One region of the Bacillus sp. Brlt_9 genome, then DNA from elsewhere that is predicted to be linked to it. Evidence: riboswitches for the same ligand, from Rfam matches in the RefSeq annotation. Region 1 holds a riboswitch; each other region holds the start of a gene.

Region 1 (7,787 bases):
TAAAGAAGCGATCCCAATAACAGAAACGTTATTCTCACCATACGCACTTGTACCAGTTATTATTTTTCTCGTTACGATGCCTCTCATTAATAAAGCGATGCATCCAGATGAAAAACATACAATAACGGTAGATCCTAGCGTATTTCATGAAGAAGCTGCGGCTCAAGAAGTAGGAAACAATACGTTCGCTGAAAAAATGGAAAATAGCATCATTATTACACTTTGCGTTGGATTGTTAGGTCTCATTTATATTTTCAATTACTTTTATACGAAAGGCTTTAACCTTACGCTAGACATCGTTATTTTTATGTTATTAATTGCTGGACTTATTTTCCACCGTACTCCGATTCAATATATTCGCGCTTTTTCAGATTCTACGAAAAGTGCTTCTGGTATTTTACTACAATTTCCGTTTTATGCTGGAATTATGGGAATGATGATTGGAGCAAATAGTGAAGGACTTTCACTTGGAGGAGCTATTTCTAATTTCTTTATTAGCATTTCAAACGAAACGACTTTCCCGCTCTTTACTTTTTTAAGTGCTGGCATCGTTAATATTTTCGTTCCATCGGGTGGCGGTCAATGGGCTGTGCAAGCACCAATTATGATTCCAGCTGGCGCTGAACTTGGTGTACCTGCAGCAAAAACAGCAATGGCCATTGCATGGGGTGATGCTTGGACGAATTTGATTCAACCATTCTGGGCATTACCAGCATTAGCGATAGCTGGTTTAGGTGCTCGTGATATTATGGGATTTTGCGTTGTTAACTTGCTATATGCAGGATTTATCATTAGTCTATGTTTCCTATTTATTTAAACGAAAAGCTAGTTTTATACTAGCTTTTTTACATAATAAATCATTTATTTCCCATGCAATTTATAACCCTCTGCCACTCTATCTCCGTAAGAGATAATACCTCAAATGCAAAAAAATCTACACATACTTTTTCAATTAAATGTGGATGTTCCCTCAAAAAATTCCACTGTAACGCTTTAGGAAGAAAATATGCTTCATATTCTTTACTTCCCCGTACTACCTCATCAACTTCTCTTTCACAAATTCCTCTTATCAAGTAGTCATTTCTTAACTCTATTTGAATTTGCTGAAATGTTTCGCTACATTTTTTCAATTGAAGTAAGCATGTAATATACGTTCGCAAAAGTTCATTATCATACCCACAACAGTTTATAATACGATCGATTTCATTCATAACGTACGAGCCTTTTCTTCTATTTGTAATAACCACTTTTCCCGCTTCTCTCGTTTACTCGTTTTCACAGATTGAAAAACAGATCGTTTTATATCGCGAATGCCGCAAAAACGTAAAACTCCTCTTTTCATCATAATCCAATCTGCTGATCGATATAATAGGGCGACGTACCATAACGGTGAATCTAACGTATTAATTACCCATGCCTTCTTACCTTTCAATAAGCCTTTCGGCAGGGCCCCTTCATATTTATAAGCAAATCCAGCTACGAAAATGCGATCAATAAATCCTTTTAAAATAGCAGGCATTCCCCACCACCATATCGGATATATAAAGAGAAGCGTATCTGCTTCTTCTACTAACGTTCTGTACCGAGCTGTTTCTTCTTCATGTACTAAATCACGCCTTTTCTTCTCTTCATTAAATACAAGGACGGGATCAAATTTTTCTTTATATAAATCAAGTACTGTAACCGAATGATTTGTTTCTTGTAATCCTTTTTGCACATGCTTTAATATCGCTGCGTTAAAACTGGAAGTACTAGGATGAGCGTATACAATTAGTACATTCACTACAAAACAACTCCCTCTATAGTTAAAGTTTCCCCTTATTTAACATCTTTTCTACAATTTGCACGTTTTTTGAGCTTTGTAATAAACGATTTAATACGGTAAGTAACTCTTCCTTGTCTAAATCTTTCAGTTTCTCTTTCACCGTACTCTCACCAGCACTTTGAATATCATAAACAACTGCCGCCATATGCTTACAATAGTTTTCATATGGACACTCGCAGCTACTTTCCGAAAAATCCTCGAGTTCTATCACTACTTCATAATTTCCTGCATTACCAGTCACAAACGCAAATACTTTATTATTATGTATTTCAACATCTTCTACATGTCCTTCTTCATAATATTCATAACCTCTATCAATAATGTGTTTCGGAATATACCTATATAACTCTTTTAATAAGTAAGCGTACATAAAAACACCTCTTCCTTTAATTCCCTTTTGACTTCTAGAGCCACTGCATGTTATTCTAATAACTGTCAAATAGCAAGTCTATATGACAAACGACTGACACCTATTCGGCGAAGGTGTCTCTTTTCATTTGCAGCCGATATGAAGTGCCTCTTTCAGGCACATTCAATCTTTGACACTACACACTCAACACCATTCCCTGTATCAGGCTGCTTAAGCAGTCTTTTACTCTACATACTTCAAAAAAAAGAGAGCTTAGCTCCCTTTTCTCGCCTTATAAAATACCCCTTTTTCATTATAGAGATATTCATCAGCTAATGTAATTTTCCCATCCAGTTTCAGTTCATCTAATAGTCTTGACAAATAAAATTGATGTAACATCTTTTTCGTGAATTTTCCTTCATGATGCGAAACGATATGTTCTTGAATATCTAACAATGATATTGGCTTATCTTGCTCTATCATATATTCATAAACTGTACTACGCAGTTTTACGTATTTTTCGAGTGTCACAGTACTTCGCAACCCCTTTCTTCTTAATATAAATTTTCGTAATCGGTTTTTTTGCAATAAAAAAACCTCTCCGATAAGAAGAAGTTACGTATATATCTTCGTCTTATCTCCCAGAACAAATATGTTCTGCTGGAATTAGCACCTGCATCGCGGTTGCTGGGTTTCATCGGGCCAGTCCCTCCACCTCTCTGGATAAGAAAATATTCACTTAATTCTTACTATACGTAATTTCATTTTAATTGTCAAACAAATATAACAAATAATATTTTCTTCTTTACTGCTCATACTATACATATATGAATATGCAAGGAGGATTATGAAATGCACGAAAATGCTCGCGGATATGTACAAGATTCATTTCAATCATTACAAGAAGCAAAACATTGTTTAGAAGCAGCACTACAAACTGTTGAAAAAGATTTTAATCGCGCACGTATTGAACAATCCCTTTATGCGATCGAACAAGCTATTCAACGCTGTGATTACACCGTTCACATTTTAGAACAAGATTGAAAAAGCTTCCCATCATAAGGTGGGAAGCTTTTTCAAATGGCATACTTCATAATTATTACCGTGATGATTAAAAAATATACAGAATTAGCAATTTCTAAAATACCTACTTTTATAATAGAAATCTTTTTGCCGTACAACATAATGGCTCGAATGACACTCGGTATAAAAATAAGGGCGCACCACGGATTGATAGCAAATACAATGATTGTTAATAGAATATGATAACCCCATGATATAAAACGATACTTCGGGTTATTTTTCTCACGAATCATCGTTTTCACATAAAACGTACTTCCTAAAAAATATAAAAATGATATAAGCGCAATAAATAATGCTGTTTTATCTATAAGTTTCATTGAAAAATAATAACTAACTAAACCGCCAATACAGAAAACAATAATCGCACTAATATCATTTAGTAACGCTCTTTCATTTTTTTGACGAGCGTAATACATATTTACTATAAATAATGGGATCATTACTGCTACGAATAAAAGAATGCGCCATTCATATAATAGAGAAACCACCCCAAATATAAATGCGATGATAAAATATACAATTGCAGCATGTAAAAACTCTTTTTTTCGTCTTTGCTTTATGTACGTAAGAAATGGATACGTAGCTAAATAGATAAAGAACCAAGCTAAAAACAATGGAATATGATACATAGTAGGTTTCCCAAGTATGACACTTAATAGAAACGGTATTACGAGCATAGCCCATGCACCGTGTTGCTTCGGAATAACTAACTTCATTAACTATACACCTCCTCTTTGAAAATAGTTCTCACCTATTATTATACAAATAATTTTATATAGTAACGGATATATATTGGACTATTTTTTGACAATAAAAAATGCTCCTTACAATATGTAAGAAGCATGAAAGAGGCAAACGAATATGTAAGTCGCGACCCTACCTTATATGAGTATGCTTTTCTATGCCATGTTATGCTTATCTAATATGCCATATTTCTTTTTGAATCTCGTAAGAATCGTAATCCAAGACGTACTAAATAATAGTAAGAAAATAACATTTGAAATTGCATGGCTCAAATCGAAATAAAAACTTGCAACATAGTACGCGACAACTGTTTCCCACGTTGCTTCTTGTATAAAACCGAGAAGCCCCCATAAGTTCATAATCCAGCCAAATAAAAATCCAACAAATAATCCGTATAGAAGTCTTCCCCATAGCTTTTTCATTAAAAATGTATTACGTAATAATCCAGCTATAAAACCAATCATCCCCCATGAGAACATTTGCCACGGCGTCCACGGACCTTGCCCTAAAAAAATGTTAGATACGATAGCCGCTGTTGCACCGATCATAAAACCAGTTTCACTTCCAAATACAATTGCAGAAACGATAATAACAAAAGAAGTTGGTTGTACACTCGGTAAAATAGAAAATGGTACGCGGCTAACTGCTGCAATTGCCGCCAATACGGCAACGAGAACAATTTCACGTGAAACAAACGCCTTTCTTTCAAAGCGGATATAGAAAGGTATCATAATAACAACTAATAAAAACAAACTACTTAACATGTAATAACCATCCATGATAAGTGTAGTAAAGAGTAATGTGCCTATTATTACTGCAAAAATGCATATTATGAATGCAACATATCGTTTGGACACGCTTCGTACACATCCTCCCACGTTAATGCATATGGCAATTCTTTTCGAATGAATCGATTAATAGATGTTGTATAAAAGAAGTTACCACTAAAAAATTCTTTCGGTGCATCATTCATAATGACTGCTCCGTCAAATAACATCATACATTGATCAACGTATTTCGCTGCAAACTCAATATCATGCGTTGCCATTACAATTGTTGTACCTTCTTTTTGCAGCTTCCTAAATAGCTCTCCTACTCTTTCTTTCTTCCACGGATCTAGCCCCTTTGTCGGTTCATCAAGTAATAATAAAGTCGGCTTTGATAATAACGTTGTACATAACGCGAGTAGTTGTTGCTCTCCCCCGCTACAATCATGCGGGTGGCGTTCTTTAAGCGAATATAACCAAAACTGTTTGAGCATATTTTCTGCTATTTCTTTTCCTTGTTCTCCGTATAACTCTCGTGCACGTTCATACACTTCTTCCCACACGGTATCAAATGTAAAATGATAGTACGGATGTTGTGATACATACCCGATCCTTTTAAACCGTTCTTTCGAATCAATTTTATGTATCACTTTGCCGTTCCACTTTACTTTCCCTCTTCTCGCTTTTTGTAATCCAGCTAATATCGTTAACAGTGTAGACTTCCCTGTACCATTTTTCCCAACGAGAGCTACCCATTTTCCTTTTTCAATCGATACAGTTAAGTCTCGTAAAATAAGTGGACTACTTTTTTCATATTGGAATGAAATATGCTCTGCACTTAAAATAACTTCCCGCTTTTCACTTTGTGCTATTGGCTCATTCACATATGATATATCTGAAAAGTTATTCAATTTCATTTGCGCTTCTCGCACTGTAAACGGAATATCTTCCGCGTTCCATTCTAAAAACAATCTTGGAATTTGCGGAATAAATGGACGGAATTTTTCAACTTCCCACATGTTCGCTATAACCGTTTTAGGATTTCCATCATACACGATTTGACCATTATTCATACAAATAACGCGCGTAGCAAGTGGTATTACTTCATCTAAACGATGTTCACTTAAAACGATTGTTATTCCAAGTTCTTCGTTAATACGTTTTAACAATCCTAAAAATTCTTTCGCTGCAATTGGATCTAACTGCGCTGTTGGTTCATCTAATAATAATAGTTTTGGCTGCATAACTAGTACGGCAGCTAAATTGACAAGTTGTTTTTGTCCACCAGATAACGTATGAACAGATTGGTGCAATAAATCTTGAAATCCTAAGAAGCTAATGAGCTCTGCTATTCGTTTTTGAATAATATGTGATGGTAATCCAACATTCTCTAAAGAAAATGCTAATTCTTGAATGACTGTATCCATTACGAGCTGATTTTCTGGATTTTGAAATACCATACCAATTTCTTGTGCAGATAATAGATCTGGTACTTCCTCTAATAAAACGTCATCATAAAAAATTTCTCCTGAACGTGTACCGATCGGAAGTAACTCCTTTTTAAAATGTTTTAATAAAGTCGTCTTCCCAGATCCTGATCCTCCAGCAAGTGCAATAAACTCTCCTTTTTGAATAGAAAGAGAAATATGCTGTAACGCATATTCGTTTTCATCAGCATATACAAATGATAAATTGTTTATTTCTGCATGCGCCACCATAGCCACTCCCTTCCTTCCATTATAATTGGTAGACTAATAAACATCATAAATATGCCAAACATTATTCCATCATATTGCTGAAATAAAATAGATTCAACTTTCGGATAGATAATTAATTTTCCTCCGCCATAATTATTAAAGATGACCGCGGCTATGAATAGAATCGTTAAATAACTGAGTGTATACCAATCGCGTCTTTCCATTCTATATCGAATATACGTCGTACGCTTCGTTACACCAAATCCACGAGCTTGCATAGAATCTGCCGTTTGCAGTGCATCTTCTAACGAACAAATTAATAATACTTGCAGCAATTGCATACCATTTTTCACGCGTTCAATAATGGAACCTGCATCAACTTGTACACCTTTCGTTTTTTGGACGAGTGTAATTTTCTGTAATCGCCTAATAAACAACGGCACAAACCTCACTGTAATCATCGTTAACAATGCTACTTTCGGTGAAATTCTAGAAAACAAATATAAAAATTTATGACTCGAAATAATATCATTATACGAAGCAAACGTAAACATAATCGCAACTAGTAATAACCCCATTACTACTCCAAACATGATCGCCTCAAGCTTAATACGACTATCACCTAACCAAAACAACGTAGTTCGACCTCTATGCGTTAATAACGAATTAAATAAAATGACCATAAAAAAGAAAACAATTGTGCTCGGTAACATTTTTCTTATCTTTTCGCTATTCCCTTGCATTATATTTAACATAACGATTAATAGTATCGCTCCAATTAAAAAAAGAGGATGAAGACACATCATACATAGTATCATCACCCCGATATAATAGAAAAAATTCACAAAAGGATGTAAAGAAGAAAAACTTATTTTCATAGTCCTTTACCGAATGCCTTTCTTATTTTAATACAAACACCCACTCGATTGTATCTCCTGGTTTTACTGTAGCTACACCTGCACTATAGTTTGGAAACGCACCGTTCACACGATATTTCCATCCACTAGTAGCCGTAACATCTTTTTCATATAAATCATTAATACCTTTTACATAAATATCACCTTTAGAACCCATTGCATCAACATCTAATCCCGTACGCTGCAATACTTTATACACTGTATCGCCTTCTTGTACATCCATCTTTTTCGCACCTAGTAAGTATCCTTCATTACCTTTTACTGAGATAGTGACTTGTTTTGCTTTAGGTTCTGGTACTGGGTCTGGTTTTTTCGGTTCAGGAGTTGGTATTACTGGCGTCGGTATCGTTTTCTCCTCTTTATTCGGATCAATTTTTTGCTCCTGCTTCGGTGTTTCTTTTGGCT
Region 2 (7,787 bases), on a different contig from region 1:
TGATGACCCAAAACGCTCTTTACGCTATACAACAAACAATGGTGAAAAATTAATTTTAATTGGCGGAGAAAGTCATAAAACAGGACAAGGAATAAACACTATGCTTCATTATGAAGCACTGTATTCTTTTGCAGAAGCAACTTTTGGAGTAGACGAGGTTCCTTATAGATGGTCAGCACAAGATTTAATCACGCTAGATAAGCTCCCTTATATCGGACATATTAACGAAAGAAATCCAAATATATTTGTTGCAACTGGATATCGTAAATGGGGAATGACAACTGGAACTGCTGCCGCTCATTTACTGAAGGATTCTATTCTAAAAGTACACAGCCCATATAAAGAACTGTATGCACCTTCACGCTTCCATGCAAATCCAGATATAAAAACGTTCTTCTCCCAAAACATTGATGTTGCGAAACATTTAATTGAAGGAAAAATTGAAACCTCATTACGTAAGCCAGAAGATCTCGAAGTCGGTGAAGGATCTGTCGTACATGTTAACGGGAAGCGAGCAGGTGCTTATAAAGACAAAGAAGGAAAATTACATATTGTCGATACAACTTGTACACATCTCGGCTGCGAAGTTGAATGGAATAATGGTGATTGTACTTGGGATTGTCCTTGTCACGGTTCCCGCTTTTCAATTGAGGGAGACGTTCTTGAAGGTCCAGCAGATCAACCGTTAAAACGAGTTGATAATGAGTAGACAATGCAATACGACTTAGCATGGAATTTTTACTTATTCTCATTTGCGGGTCTTCTTGCAGCAATATCTGTTTTCTTTATTCCTACAAAAGAGACAAAATTGTTTTGTCTACCTGCTGACGGCAATTCATCTCCACCTGAATTGTTGGGTTTCACCCGTAACACAAATCAGATGGAGTCTTCTTGCCGAAAAGGATAAAAAGAGCACAAACTCACTTGTGCTCTTTCTCATATACTGCAAACAACATATCTCGAAACAATGTATTTAAACTCTCAATATCGATTCCTGGTCCCTTTTCAATCCCTTTTACATATTGCTCATAGTAATGAATTTGTTCTTCTAAAAATTGATTCAACACCTCAATTTTTAATCCAATATCTAATTCAGTACCTGCCTTTTTCTTTATTAACAACTGTTCAATTTCATCTAATACGCTACGTTCTAATGATAATTCTGTAATTAACCGATCAAATTCTACAGGTGGTAAAGTCTCTTTCTCCTCTAACCATTTACAAGCTAAAATAGGACGTAATACGTAGAAGTACTTTTTCAACTTTACATTCTCACCTTGCAAAAATTCACGATAATTTTTTGAAGCCATATGTAAGTAATGATATATCGTTGCTTTTGGATCAAAATCCTTTTCACTCATTTGCTGAAGTTGCTCTGGAAAATGAGAGTTTTTTGAATAAAAAATTGGTGATCGAATCCACTCGAGTAAAGCTGGATTTGACTTTGCAAATAGTTGTAATGCCTTTTTAATATCCCATCCGCTTATATCTAAATCATCACTAATCGGATATTCAATTACATCTCGTTTATCATAAATTGATAAATACCATTCTACCGGATGTATATAAACGAATCTAACATCATAATCACTATCTTTCGAGGGAAATCCCCAAGCACGACTCCCTGATTCTACTGCAAATAAAATTTTCACATCATTCTCGTTTTCAATTCTTTCTAGCTCCGCTCTAATTTTCTCTCTCATTTCATACCTCTCCATTTTTTGATTATTTCCTTGGAAATTCGACAAATATACTACTAAGTTTACTACATACTAAAATAGCTGTCAGAAAATTCCCGACAGCCTATCAAAGTTCTTTATTTTTACTTGTTCTTTTCTGTTACACTAACCGCAATTCGTTCAAACTCTTTTTGAATCTCCTCTTTATATGCGTCTACTTTCGAAAAATCCATAGCAGCAATATAAATTCGTTCTAACTTATCACGAACTGATTTTGCTTTCGCTAAGAAAGACATCGCCTCATTCATTTTTGCTTTATATTGAATAGAAACGTCGCGAATTTCGGTAGCATACTTCTCATCTGTCCCTGGTTTCACAATAAGGGCATACATATCTATAATTTCATCACCCTCACGACTCGGAAAATATTCATGTGGTGCAGTGCTATCAAAAATTGCAAACCCTAATTCTCTTACGATAACCATATCAAGACTATTTGGATCAAACCCGCAATGATATACTTCAACTTCAAATCCTTTTTCTTCTGCTGCCTTAGCTAATTTTTTGAGCATTGTTGACTTCCCAGAGCCTGGACGTCCTTTTATGAAATAACGATGTGGTAATCCTTCTGTTAAATTAGGAACAAAATCAACTGCTCCTTTCGGTGTAGCTGCCCCTAAAAAGCGATGTTTCACAAGCGATTGTTTCCCAATTTTATCTGTAAATAATTTCTGAATGAGCTGATCTGTTAGTTCATTTGCTTTATCAAAATTAATATTATCAATATATATTTTCTCCCACTCATCATGTATAACTAATGCCTCGTTAAAACGAGCGTAAGCAGCTTGAAAAGCTTTGCTTGCTTCTGAAACAAATCTTTCAATTTCCACCTTCTGCTTTCTTAATTTATCTGAATCCCAAGCAACACCTAAATTGATATATTCCTCAACAACTCCTGGCATTTTCGGCTCAATAACATGTGGTGATGTTCCATCAACAATTCCTACTTTTAACTTCGGGATAATGACACCATCAACCGATTTGTTATCAGAAGAACAGTGTAAAAATTCAATATCATATCCCTTTTCAACCCATTCACGACCTATTGCCTTAATTAAAGAAGATTTCCCCGTTCCAGGGCCACCCTTTAAAATAAATAATCTGTCTAATCCTTTTAAATTCTCATCATATAAATTATGAAATCCTCTAGCTGTATTGCCGCCAGCATAATAATTCAATACATTCCCTGTCACTGCACTCACTCCTTCGCAGCATTCTATTTACATAAGCTACAATATGCGAGCAACTTTATTTGGGTGAATACCTATTTTGTGTTGCACAGAAAAAGGAAATGAATTACAATTTTATTATCACGAAAATTCCGAACTTTAAATTGAATATGTCTTTATCAAGAGAGGCAGAGGGACCGGCCCTTTGAAGCCCAGCAACCTCAGTTTATATAAACTGAATAGGTGCTAATTCCTGCAAAATGCACTGCATTTTGAAAGATAAAACGTAACTATTGTGTGCAAAACTCATCTTTCTTGATTATGAAAGGTGAGTTTTTTATTTCAAAACATATATTGGAGGTATCTAAAGTGAAAGTAATTGACCTATCACAAACATTTGAAAACAATATGTCCCAATTCCCTGGAACACCAAAAATCAATTTAGGAGCCATTACAAGCGTCGAAGAGACAGGCTATCAAGTTACAGATTTTCATTCTGTCGTTCATGTTGGTACACATTGTGATGCTCCTGCTCATTTCATTTCAGGCGCAACGACTATTGATCAATTACCCCTAGATCAATTTGTAGGCGAAGCGGTTCTTATTGATGTAACTCATGTACAAGAACGAAAACTACCGAAAGAAGTATTACACAACGCTGACATAAAAGAAGGTGATATTGTCATTTTCCATTCCAATCTATCTACTAAATGGAATACAGAGGCGTATGAGAAAGAAGCTTTTTATCTTTCTGAAGAATTAGCTGAGGAATTAGTTCAATTAAAAGTAAAATCTGTCGGTTTAGATTTTATTTCTCCTGATGAGGTAACAACAGAAACATCACCAATTCATCACATACTACTTGGGAATAATATTTATTTAATCGAAAACTTAACAAACTTAGATGCTATTCACACTAAACGTTTCTTCTTCTCAGCGGCACCTTTAAAAATTAAAGATAGCGACGGTGCTTTTGCAAGAGCATTCGCTGTAATTTTTTAAACAAACTATACAAAAAAGCAAAGATCATCATTGACCTTTGCTTCTATTTTTTTTATTTAAATTAAGAAAGAATTGCTCAACACGAGGACGTAACCAAGCTAAATAATCTTTCTCTTTCTTCTTTGTACAAGCTATTTCTTCCCCATCTACCATTCCGACAAGCTCTAGCTCTAACAGTTGCCTCGTAAAGGCTAGTATATTTATTTCTTCGGCTGGATATTCTTCTTTTAATTTCTCCTCAATTTCCCCCAATAAAAAACCGTCACGCATCATTGCCAATGCATCAATCCAAAGTGGCGGCATTTCATATTTTTCTCCTGTAATTGTATCTTTTACAATATAATTCTTTTGCTCTTTTCGAAATTGAATTGTGTGTAAGCATACAGTCGAATTTAATGTTAATTCCATCATACCACCTCTTTCATAATATCTGCATAGAAAAAAGGATGCGCGTGCACCCCTTCTTTTTCTAACACTACCGAACCGTTACATGAATAACAAATCTCATGTCGATATTTTCCTCCATTATAAACGAAGTATTTTATAAAAAAAACCCTTCTTGAAACATTTTATAAAATGTTTATATTTACACAACAAGAACACTTTTCTGAAAAATATTTTCTTCTGCATATTATACTGTTGGTAAAAAATACATACTTTTCACTATAACTTATATCCATCTTACCCGATCATGCAGCAATCCATCTGTAAAATCATTTTCCCCCACTACAAAATCCTTCATATATAAATTTAAATATTCTCCGTACTTACTTTCTGTATTTAATAATAATTCCTCTACATAATAAGCACCTTGCTTAAAGTTATCGAACAGTAAACTACACAAGCCAGCATAAATTCCACATCCCACTTGGAAGTAAGTCGCATTCGTTTTATATTTATGAAAAACTTGACTGCTATTCATCACGTTATACATATATGTCTCGCTATTTTCATAAACGAGTAATACACCGACTAGATCCTCGCCCGCAATCTTTTCTTCGGCTGGATTAAATACTTTACGATTCCAGTTCCATAGATCTTCTACATTCTCTAAATTCTGTCTAATTATATTTGTTGTATACTCGTTAATTCGGTAAAGAAACCCAACTTCCATGTTAAAGTTTTTCCCTAAAATTAAAACTTCCTCATGTGGCATTAAACAACCATAAAACTCTTTCTCTCCCAACTTTACTTTATACTCTGAAGCATATACATCTTCATAAAAATATAGAGGACGATGATGACTCATATACATCGGATAACTCCATATCGCTTCATCTAGAAATCGCTCTACTGCCCATGAAGCATAAAGTGTATGAGGCTTTATAAGTGCTGTATCATTTAAAAATGACGTATCATGTTCTACTATATAGCATGCTTTTGGCTTTTCATTTGGACGTTCCTTCATAAGTTCAACAACCATCCACTGAACAACACCTGGATTCATACCTGAGCCTATAATTGCTTTTGTATTTGTAAATTTCTCTTTTTCCTTCTCAAACCGCGTATATCTTTCCGTAAGCTGAAAGCCAATTAAACTGTCGTCCTGATCTACTGTCTCATTTTCCAAAGCTGAATTAATATAACAAATTCCAAGTTCATTACAACAGCTTAATACTCTGATTGTATCTGCTCCTGAAACATCAATAACAACGCTCGTACCACTTTCTTTTAAATGCTGTTTAAATGTCACTACATCTTGAAGATCTATTTCGGATAAAAACAATTGCTCTTTCAAATTTGGAAACAGCTCATCATAATAAGCCCTATCTTTTTGCTTTATATCAACCAAATGAAATGTAACGTTCTTTATCGCTTCATAAATCGTGTCTTTTTCATTTACTATCGCCTGATTTAAAATTGCTAAAACTGCTTTTGCTGCTCCACCAGCACTACCAAGTAATGTAATCGATAACGAATTCGAAAACTGCTCCACCAACAAAACCCCTTTAATATATTAGTTAAGCAGTTCTCCCTCAAAAAAATAAATTGAATATACGAAAAGATGGCTCGTACATATTTTTTATAATTTTGCACAAGATTTTCTCTTCAACGGTTACACTAACTTATTTATATTCAATTCATTTTCCCCCTCATATCAAAATCGAACTAAACAAATAGGCTCGACCTTTTCTTCTGCATATAAAAGAAAAAGCCAGCCCTTTCAACCAGCTTACGGACAATGGACAGATTTTACATGTTGAATATTTACATACATTTTTGCATCACGTGCTTTTAATATTTCAATATGCCCTTCATTAATCTTCGCCATCTTTCCGATTTTATTAGATTCCTCACCTAAATCGAACACCATGATTTTGCCAGACATTTTAATAAGTTGTTCTTCAAACGTTCGAGCTAACGTAATATTTAATGGATTTACGGGGAGTTCGTTTTTATTGAGGGCGTAAGGCACTTGATTTTCTTTATACGGAATTAACCATTTCAAATGCTTTAAAGATATATATACTGTTTTGTAAACTGGGCTATAAAAAACAATATAATCGTTCATTACACTTGTAACATATCCATGTATTGGGGCATTTCCAGCTACATAAATTTCTGTAAAAATCCCTTTAGAAGTACTTAATACTTTCCTCAAAGAAATTGAAGGAGATTCTCTCTTAATTACAGAATCCACATCTGGTTTTGAGATTTCTTCATCAAATGGTCTTAAAAATTTATAATATTGTACATGGTATAAAGATATATATACGTAGTCTTGTCCATTGTAAAGAACAACGATATCATTTCCTACGTCTATTAATACTCCTTTAAATCTTTTTTCGCCAACTAATTTAACATATATATTTTCTCCAATATTTTTGTTTAACTCATTCATCTATATCCTCCTTCCTATGAATTTCTTCTTTCCTGTCTTCCATTTCTAAAAAAATAATCAGGGCAAAGTTCTGTCTTAATAGTAAGTAATTCCTTTTCATACTATCGAAATAAGAAATTGTTCTTCTCTTTCCCTCATAATGCCCCTCTTATTTATTAAACATTATTTATCTTCATTCTTTTTACATTTAACTACTTGACTCACACTCTTAATGTGAGACTTAATTACATAAATAACTTCATCGCAGTTTACTAGTGTAATACAATCATGGTGTACCTCACTTAATAAACCTTCCACACATTCTGGACCGCCACGATTAATTTTTACCCATTTATACTTCAAGTCTTTTAATATATCTAAAAAAGTATCCTCATCAGAGCAGAAACATGAACTATAGCAATCGCCACATTTACTTTCTTTCACTTTCTTAACCAGACTCTTCACATGTTTCAACTGATAATAAACTAATTCACCATGAGGTAACTGTAACGTTAAATAATCTTTGCCTAACGATACGAGCTCACCCACTCGACTTTCTGGTCCACGAAGGTTTACTTTTACAGTCTCACCAACTAAACATTTAATTTGGTCACAGCATAATACGTTCTCCAATTTCGTATCCCCCTTTCTTATTATCTTCCTCTACTTGATTGTCTTTGTGCACGAGCGCGACCTGAATTATTGCTACTGCTACTGCTACTACTTTCCTTACTGCTACTATCGTCGCTCTCATCGCTCTCTCCGCATGCTAACGCATTATAGTTAACGCTTTTAATATGCTTTACTGCAATTAATATAACTTCTTCTTTTGCAATTAATGTCACAAAATCACAAGAAACATCTTGTAAAATGCCTTCCACTTTCTCTGGACCACCGCGATTAATTTTCACCCAGCAATATTTGAAAGTTTGCAGTAGTGCTTCAAAGTCTTCTGCACATTCGCAATCTTCCCATTCGCCATCACTTGATCCACAGTCTTTCGCATTTTTTGTAATACTTTTTAGATGACTAAGTTGATAGTAATAAAGTTCCCCT
Region 3 (7,787 bases), on a different contig from region 1:
GCAATTTAATGGAACAGTTTTAGTAACAGATAAAGAGCGTGTTATATTGAATAAAGGATATGGGTATGCTGATGTTCAAAATAAGATAGAGAATACGCCTCAAACAAAATATCGTATCGGTTCTATTACGAAAACAGTTGTGGCTACATCTATTTTACAGATGCAGGATCAAGGGAAGCTAAATATTCAAGATAATGTAAATAAATATATTCCTTCTTTTCCAGTAGATAAAAATATTACTTTATATCATTTGTTAACACACACATCAGGTTTACCAGAAAGCGGAAAAGGGAAAGTGAATGCTGCTTCTCGTATAAACTTAGTAAATTGGATTGGAATCCAAAAATTAGAATTTCCACCAGGCGCAGGTTGGAGATATACAGATTATAATTATATGGTGCTTGCCTATATTATAGAAAGCATATCAAAAAAGCCTTTAGGAGATTACATAAAGGAAAATATATTTACTAAAGCAGAAATGCATGAATCTGGTATGGGCAATATGGCTCAGGGAGATCAACATTTTACTAAAGGATATGTAAAGAAAGAGAATGTACTTGAACCTGCACAAAAATTGTTAATGGATTGGTTATACGGATGCGGTGAGATGTATACGACAGTTGGTGATATGAAGAAGTTAGATGAAGCGATTATAAATGGGAAACTTCTTTCTGAACAAAGTATACAAGCGATGTTTTCACCTTCAACAGAACGAAAATATGCATTTAGTTTTTACATATATCCGGATTATTTTCATAATCATGGTGTACTATCTGGTTGGAACACTTTCAATAATTTTAATAAAGAAAAAGGCACTTTTGTTATTTTATTTTCAAATGTGAAAAATAGTATAGATGATGATTTTAATAATGAGTTTCGAAAGATGGTAAATGATTTATTAGAACAAAGGGGATGAGAAAATGGAACGTAAAAATGTATCAATAGGTTTCATCGGTATTGGTGTAATGGGAAAAAGTATGGTGCGTCATTTAATGCAAGACGGCTATAAAGTATATGTATATAATAGAACAAAAACGAAAACAGATTCTTTAGTGCAAGATGGTGCAAATTGGTGTGATACACCGAAAGAGTTAGTAAAGCAAGTGGATGTTGTAATGACTATGGTTGGATATCCACATGATGTAGAAGAAGTGTACTTTGGAATAGATGGAATTTTAGAGAATGCAAATGAAGGTACGATAGCAATTGATTTCACGACATCTACACCAACATTGGCAAAACGTATTAATGAAACTGGTAAAAGTAAGAATGTATATACGTTAGATGCACCTGTATCTGGAGGAGACGTTGGTGCGAAAGAAGCAAGACTCGCAATTATGGTCGGTGGAGAGAAAGAAATATATGAAAAATGTTTACCGTTATTTGAAAAACTAGGAACAAATATTCAGTTGCAAGGGCCAGCTGGAAGTGGACAACATACAAAAATGTGCAATCAAATTGCAATTGCCTCTAATATGATTGGAGTATGTGAAGCTGTTGCTTATGCGAAAAAGGCTGGATTAGATCCTGATAAAGTATTAGAGAGCATTTCAACGGGAGCAGCAGGTAGCTGGTCATTGAGTAATTTAGCTCCTCGAATGTTAAAGGGAGATTTTGAACCAGGGTTTTATGTAAAGCATTTTATGAAAGATATGAAGATTGCTTTAGATGAGGCTGAAAAATTGCAATTACCAGTACCAGGTTTAAGTTTGGCGAAGGAATTGTATGAAGAGCTAATAAAAGATGGGGAAGAGAATAGCGGAACACAAGTGTTATACAAAAAATACATAAGGGGGTAAATGAAATGGATCTTCAAAAATTTGATGAGATGATTGATGCTGTGCAACGAGCAGCTTGTATACAAATTAATGAAAAGCAAAAAGAAGCTTTTAAACAAAAATATGATTTTGAACCGGAATTCGAATATGGAAAAGATGAAAAAGGGCATTACGTTATTCGAACTTCAAAAAAGATGCTGGAAGAAATGGAATTTTATTTGGCATTGAAATATGATCGAGATGGAGTTGACCTTTATATGCAAGCAGAGATCGATGGTATAAGTCACGTATCTGTTAGCTATAGTAAAGATGCCCTGCATTTACAAGAATTGTTTCAATTTCTAGAAGAAAATAAATAAAAGTCCTCATGTGAGGACTTTTATTTATTTAGGTATACTTAATTTTATAATTATAAGCTAGAAGCACGGCGGCAACGTTCAATTGGGAATGGAATCACTTGCGCGGTGTGATTAGGACCAAATTGTTTTGTACGAGCATGGCGTATTATATAAAATGCACAGAGAATTGAAACAGGAATAGCACCGAACAAGCCAAAAAATAAAGCGCTTACACAAGATGCGACAAAACCTAAAACACCAACTTCTAACTCTTCCATAATAGCTCCTAAAATAACAGGAAGTGCTCCACATGTAACCCCTAGTATAAGTGCGATAAGTAAACTCATGATTCTCCCCCTCTGTTTGCGATATTCTTTTCCTTCTTAGTTAATTGTAGTATATCATATACAAAACAGAATTTTCAGAAAAAGTTCAAAAAAAGTTCAATAAATGTTCAAAAAGTATTAAAAAATATACTTGAAAAATTGAAGGGATAGATTGTGTTGAACGGAAGGGAACATACAGTTAGAGCCATAAAAAATCAGGCTTATTTCATTTTTGAAATAAGCCTGTTCCATAGGAGGATGTATATATGTAGAGTGAATAAAAGGTTGGAAAAGGGGATCCAAGACCTTTTATTCAACTGACTACCTTAATAGATTGGAACCCAGCCTTCAGTTGTAACAAAAATACGAATAGCTACAACTTGACGATCATCTTGCAAGGTAAAATAATGTCTCGCATTTTCAGGAACAGATATGAGATCGCCTGGCTCAAGTTCAACGTCAAAGAATTTTCCATCTTTTCCTTCAATGGCAAAGATGCCATGGCCACTAACAATAAAGCGAACTTCATCATCAGTATGATGGTGTTCTTTTTGGAAATTAATTAATAATTCGTCAAGGTTAGGTGTGCTATTTGAAAGTGAAATTACATCATGTGCTTTATAACCTCGGCGCGTTGAAACATCAGCGATTTCTTTTGAAAACACAGCTAATATTTCAGCTTTGTTTTCATCTGTTAAAGAATAATTTTCACTTAAATGAGTAGGAAGCTTAGAGATGTTCCATTTCTCATATAAAACACCTTCCTCTTGTAGAAATTTACATACTTCCACCTCATTTTCAATGCGAGTATTTACTTCATGAATACGAATTTGCGCCATTAGAAACGCCTCCTTGAATTGATAATAGTTTTATATGAAATTGGAATAAAAACTCATAAGCTTCTAATCTTTTCTTTGTATCAAAGCTATCTCGGCCCCATACGGTAATACCATGGTTACGGATTAATACTGCTCCCGAATCGCCCTGTATATGCTTTCGGAAGTTTTCTCCAAGCGTTGGGATATGGGCATGGTTTTCGATAATAGGAATGTTAATTGTTGCACCTTCTTCCCAAATATCAAGAGCTTTAATAATTTCTTGATTTTGAAGGGTGACTGCATCACTATATAAATTTGTGATGACATTGTTATCAGTTGTATGAACATGAAGTACGCATCCGGCATTCGTATTGTTATAAATATGTGTATGCAATATTGTTTCTGCTGAAGGACGCAATTCAGTCTCTAATACGGGAACCCCTAGATGATCTACTAATATAAAATCATCTGGAGTAGTTTTTGTTTTATCTTTACCACTTGCTGTAATGAGAAAAGTGAGTGGTTCATGACTAACCTTTATAGAAATATTACCACTCGTTGCAGGAAACCAATTTCGTATTGTTAATTCTTTTTTTATCTCGCTTAAGTCATACCATTGACGAAAAAGTTGTTTCATAATTTCACCTCCAACAAACGTTTTAATGCATATTCAACATCGTAAAATGTTTCAAAAGGTGTATAGGCGATACGATTCTCTTCACACTTTGTAATAAGGAAGTCACGAGCAAATACTTTATCAGCTTGTTTCGCAGCTTGTAAATCGGTAATGGAATCTCCAATTACAATATGGAAGTCATTCGTATCACTTAATTTACGGATTAAAGATGATTTACATAATCCGCAATGATTTTGACAATGATGATCACAAGGATGAGGCCAATTAACGGTAATGTATTCACTTGAAAAATCTGTTTCATTACAGTAAATTTGCTCTTTTGGAATAAGTCCTTGCAAGAGTGGATAGACGAAGAAATCCATTCCACCTGATATAACATAAAAAGAAATGTTATTCTCATTTACAAATTGTATAAATTCATGAAAACCACTACGGATTTCAGCAGTCTCTATTAAAAATTGAATAATATCATCGTGTAGATTAGTAGGTATTAATTGAAATAATTGAGAAACACCTTCTTGAATAGATAGATCTTGTGATAATATTCTATTCTTTACTTCTTCAGCTTCTGGTGGTGCGAATTTTTCCATAATGGACATAATGTTATCATTATTTGTAATCGTGCCATCGAAATCACAAAATACTTGAATACTCATAATTTCACCTCATGAGAGGGATTTCCCCATATTTGTAGTGCACTATGCAAATTTATGTCATCTACTTCATGAAGAGGTATATTTTGCAAAGTAGCATCAATCGCAGTACGGAAAGCTTTCCCGCCGCCCTGCGCCCCATTCGGATGTCCGTGTATCCCGCCGCCAGCATTAATAACAACATCTTTACCGAAATCTCGTACAATAAAGGGAACGAAACCAGGGTGAATACCAGCAGATGGAACAGAGAAGCTCTTCTTGAAAAATGCATCGTCTTCAGTTAAATATGTTGAGATAGCAAGGGCTTCTTCTTTTTCTAGCGCAACACTCCCGTATGGAGAGGGGAATAATGAAAAGTCAGCGCCAGCATAACGTAATAGCTTTCCGAGTAATAATGGAGATGAAATTCCATATAACTTGGATGCTGAGTAAGCACCACTTACAGCAGGGTGTGCCATAATAGGAACCGGGATTTCATCATCTTCTGCAAGTGATTGTAGTACATCTAGTCCGTAAGCAAATACGTTAAATAATAGAATATCAGCCCCAGCTTGCACTGCACGTTTCGCATTTTCTTTTAAATCAAAAGTTCGTCCTGTTAAATTTACGGCATATAACGTTTTATGCCCGTATGTTTCATATACGGATTGTAAAACTTCTTTTCCAGATGCAATGCGTTTCGTAAGTGGTGTTAATGTATTCTCAAATAATATCTCATCATCTTTTACGATATCTACACCACCACTTGCTTGATCGCGTAATTGCGTTTTTAAATACCCAATATTTCGTCCAATCATCCCTTTAAAAATACTCATTAAAAGAGGACGTTCATGCACTTGTAAAAGGTTTCGAATACCATCTATGCCGAACTTTGGGCCAGGAAAATGTTTTTTTAACTCGTCTGAAAAAGTTAAATCAATTAATTTCACTTCGCCATCAAGTGATAGCTTTCCGAATGTAGTTGTTAAAATTGCTGGTAAGTCTGGACTGAAATTTAATAATGGATATTCGATTTTAATAATCCCGCGTTTTACTTTTTTACGTAAATACAAATTGGTATGTTCGTGTTCAGCTAATTCCTCAACATGAATGACGTTGCCTTTATGCTGTTTTAATTGTTCTTGTAATAAATGTGGTAAATGTGTCCAAGAGCCAATTGTTAAACCGAGTGCAATTTGCTCAGCCTTTTTTTCTAAGTTATGTGAATCATCATGGATTAAATATGTCGCTATAATTCCGCTCATTGTTATAACCTCCTAGTTAAATAAAAAAACCTCTCAGCTAAGGAGAGGTTTTTTTACAACCAGCTCCTTATCTGTCAGCGTAATGCTGCGAGAATTAGCACCGTGTCTACAATTGTAGATCGGTTGCCGGGTTTCGTCGGGCTCGTCCCTCCACCTGCTCTTGATAAGAAGTATTTAGAAATGTTTAAATTTTTAAGATAACTGAATTTTGTCAGATATTTTTCATGTTGTCAATTACTTTTTGAAAAAATTCAATTTATCAATTCGATTAATGGCTTCTCGTAATCTATCTTCTGTATGCAAGAGACCAACACGGACATACCCTTCGCCATGTTCACCAAATCCAACACCAGGAGCAACTGCAACATGTGCTTTTTCTAGTAAAATATCAGCAAATTGCTCAGAGGTATACCCTTTTGGAACAGGAAGCCATGCAAAGAATGATCCTGTTGGAATGTCTACATTCCAACCAATTGAGTGACAAGCTGAAATAAGAGCGTTTCGTCGAGATTCGTAACTATTTACAAGGTCTATTACGCAAGACTGTGAACTTAATAGTGCTTCGCGGGCAGCATCTTGAATTGCACCAAAAATACTAACATACATATGATCTTGTAATAAGTTAATGGTTTCAATGACACTTTCATTCCCTACTGCAAAAGCGATACGCCACCCAGCCATATTGAAAGTTTTCGATAGAGTATAAATTTCAATTCCTGTATCTTTGGCACCGTCTGCTTGTAAGAAACTCACGGGCTTTTGACCATCAAATCCAATAGCGCCGTAAGCAAAATCATGAACGACTAATATATTATGTTTATTAGCAAAATGAATGGTTTCATCAAAGAAATCTTTTGATGCAGTAGCACCGGTCGGATTATTTGGATAGTTTAAAAACATTAATTTTGCACGCTCGGCAATAGAGTCATCAATTTTCGTATAATCGGGTAAAAAATTATTTTTTGCAATAAGCGGCATTGTTTCAAATTGTGCTTTTGCTAAAGCAACTCCTGATAAATAATCTGGATAGCCTGGATCTGGAACGAGAATCGTATCACCAGGGTTTGTAAAACAAACTGGTAATTCTACTAATCCAGCCTTTCCGCCAAACAAAATAGCAACTTCTGTTTTTGGATTTACTACTACATCATATTCACGTTGATAGAATGTTGCCACGGCTTCTTTTAAACTTTCATGTCCGCGAAATGGCGGATATTTATGATGAATGGTCTTTTCTGCAGCATCTTGTAACGCTTTTACGATATGCTGCGGTGTTGGTTGATCTGGATTACCTTGACCTAGATTAATAACATCGTGACCAGCTGCTACGACTTTGTTAACTTTTGCAACAAGTGAAGCGAAAAATTGTTTTGGCAATGATGTTACTATCTCAGAAGGTTGAAATAATTTCATACTTTCCACCTCTTTTGAAAGTTGTTACAATTCTAGTGACAAATGATATAATCTTTCCAGTATTTTGTAAAGAAAAAATTATGAATGGGGCTGACAAAATGAAAGTCGCATGTATTCAAATGGACATTGTCTTTGGAGATGTAGAAAAAAATATTGAGAATGCTAAAAATAAAATAAGCGAAGCGATGAAGGAAAGACCAGATGTTATTGTCTTACCAGAACTATGGACAACAGGATATGATTTAACGAGACTTTCTGAAATTGCAGATAGGGATGGATTGGAAACGAAAGAAAAGCTGAAAGAATGGTCGAAACAATATGGTGTACATATTGTCGGTGGTTCTATTGCGAAGCAAACAGAGCAAGGTGTTACAAATACAATGTATGTGGTAAACAAGGAAGGAGAACTAGTCAAAGAATATAGTAAAGTGCATTTATTTCAGCTTATGGATGAACATAAATATTTAATAGCTGGAAATAGTACAGGTGAATTTAAGCTAGATAATGTAGAGTGCGCCGGCACAATTTGTTATGACATTCGCTTTCCAGAATGGATGCGCGTTCATACTGCGAAAGGTGC

The links. A riboswitch is a leader RNA that binds a small molecule or an ion and turns the genes downstream of it on or off. The one in region 1 is predicted to bind S-adenosylmethionine.
Region 2: it holds a riboswitch for S-adenosylmethionine, as region 1 does, so the genes downstream of both, VF726_RS24770 (cyclase family protein) here and VF726_RS18035 (hypothetical protein) in region 1, are expected to answer to the same signal.
Region 3: it holds a riboswitch for S-adenosylmethionine, as region 1 does, so the genes downstream of both, mtnW (2,3-diketo-5-methylthiopentyl-1-phosphate enolase) here and VF726_RS18035 (hypothetical protein) in region 1, are expected to answer to the same signal.

The regions. Positions count from the first base shown of each region.
Region 1 is NZ_JAYJLO010000004.1:301,228-309,014, forward strand. Features, by position in the region: gene VF726_RS18015 (short-chain fatty acid transporter) at 1-817, shown strand, start outside; gene VF726_RS18020 (group-specific protein) at 858-1,211, opposite strand; gene VF726_RS18025 (NAD(P)H-dependent oxidoreductase) at 1,208-1,783, opposite strand; gene VF726_RS18030 (SWIM zinc finger family protein) at 1,806-2,195, opposite strand; gene VF726_RS18035 (hypothetical protein) at 2,448-2,705, opposite strand; SAM riboswitch class I at 2,806-2,904, opposite strand; gene VF726_RS18040 (hypothetical protein) at 3,027-3,218, shown strand; gene VF726_RS18045 (YwiC-like family protein) at 3,251-3,973, opposite strand; gene VF726_RS18050 (ECF transporter S component) at 4,157-4,858, opposite strand; gene VF726_RS18055 (ABC transporter ATP-binding protein) at 4,831-6,492, opposite strand; gene VF726_RS18060 (energy-coupling factor transporter transmembrane component T) at 6,465-7,343, opposite strand; gene VF726_RS18065 (DUF4430 domain-containing protein) at 7,366-7,787, opposite strand, start outside.
Region 2 is NZ_JAYJLO010000008.1:74,414-82,200, reverse strand. Features, by position in the region: gene VF726_RS24790 (FAD-dependent oxidoreductase) at 1-709, shown strand, start outside; partial or broken gene VF726_RS24785 (MFS transporter) at 710-799, shown strand; gene VF726_RS24780 (nucleotidyltransferase domain-containing protein) at 921-1,703, opposite strand; gene VF726_RS24775 (PRK06851 family protein) at 1,823-2,932, opposite strand; SAM riboswitch class I at 3,082-3,194, shown strand; gene VF726_RS24770 (cyclase family protein) at 3,278-3,910, shown strand; gene VF726_RS24765 (hypothetical protein) at 3,938-4,318, opposite strand; gene VF726_RS24760 (S-adenosylmethionine decarboxylase related protein) at 4,581-5,846, opposite strand; gene VF726_RS24755 (DUF2642 domain-containing protein) at 6,084-6,752, opposite strand; gene VF726_RS24750 (spore coat protein) at 6,915-7,364, opposite strand; gene VF726_RS24745 (spore coat protein) at 7,385-7,787, opposite strand, start outside.
Region 3 is NZ_JAYJLO010000002.1:778,255-786,041, forward strand. Features, by position in the region: gene VF726_RS10385 (serine hydrolase) at 1-916, shown strand, start outside; gene VF726_RS10390 (NAD(P)-dependent oxidoreductase) at 921-1,799, shown strand; gene VF726_RS10395 (DUF3909 family protein) at 1,805-2,137, shown strand; gene VF726_RS10400 (hypothetical protein) at 2,188-2,463, opposite strand; gene VF726_RS10405 (1,2-dihydroxy-3-keto-5-methylthiopentene dioxygenase) at 2,769-3,281, opposite strand; gene VF726_RS10410 (methylthioribulose 1-phosphate dehydratase) at 3,259-3,897, opposite strand; gene mtnX (2-hydroxy-3-keto-5-methylthiopentenyl-1-phosphate phosphatase) at 3,894-4,553, opposite strand; gene mtnW (2,3-diketo-5-methylthiopentyl-1-phosphate enolase) at 4,550-5,794, opposite strand; SAM riboswitch class I at 5,859-5,964, opposite strand; gene VF726_RS10425 (pyridoxal phosphate-dependent aminotransferase) at 6,029-7,207, opposite strand; gene VF726_RS10430 (carbon-nitrogen family hydrolase) at 7,222-7,787, shown strand, end outside.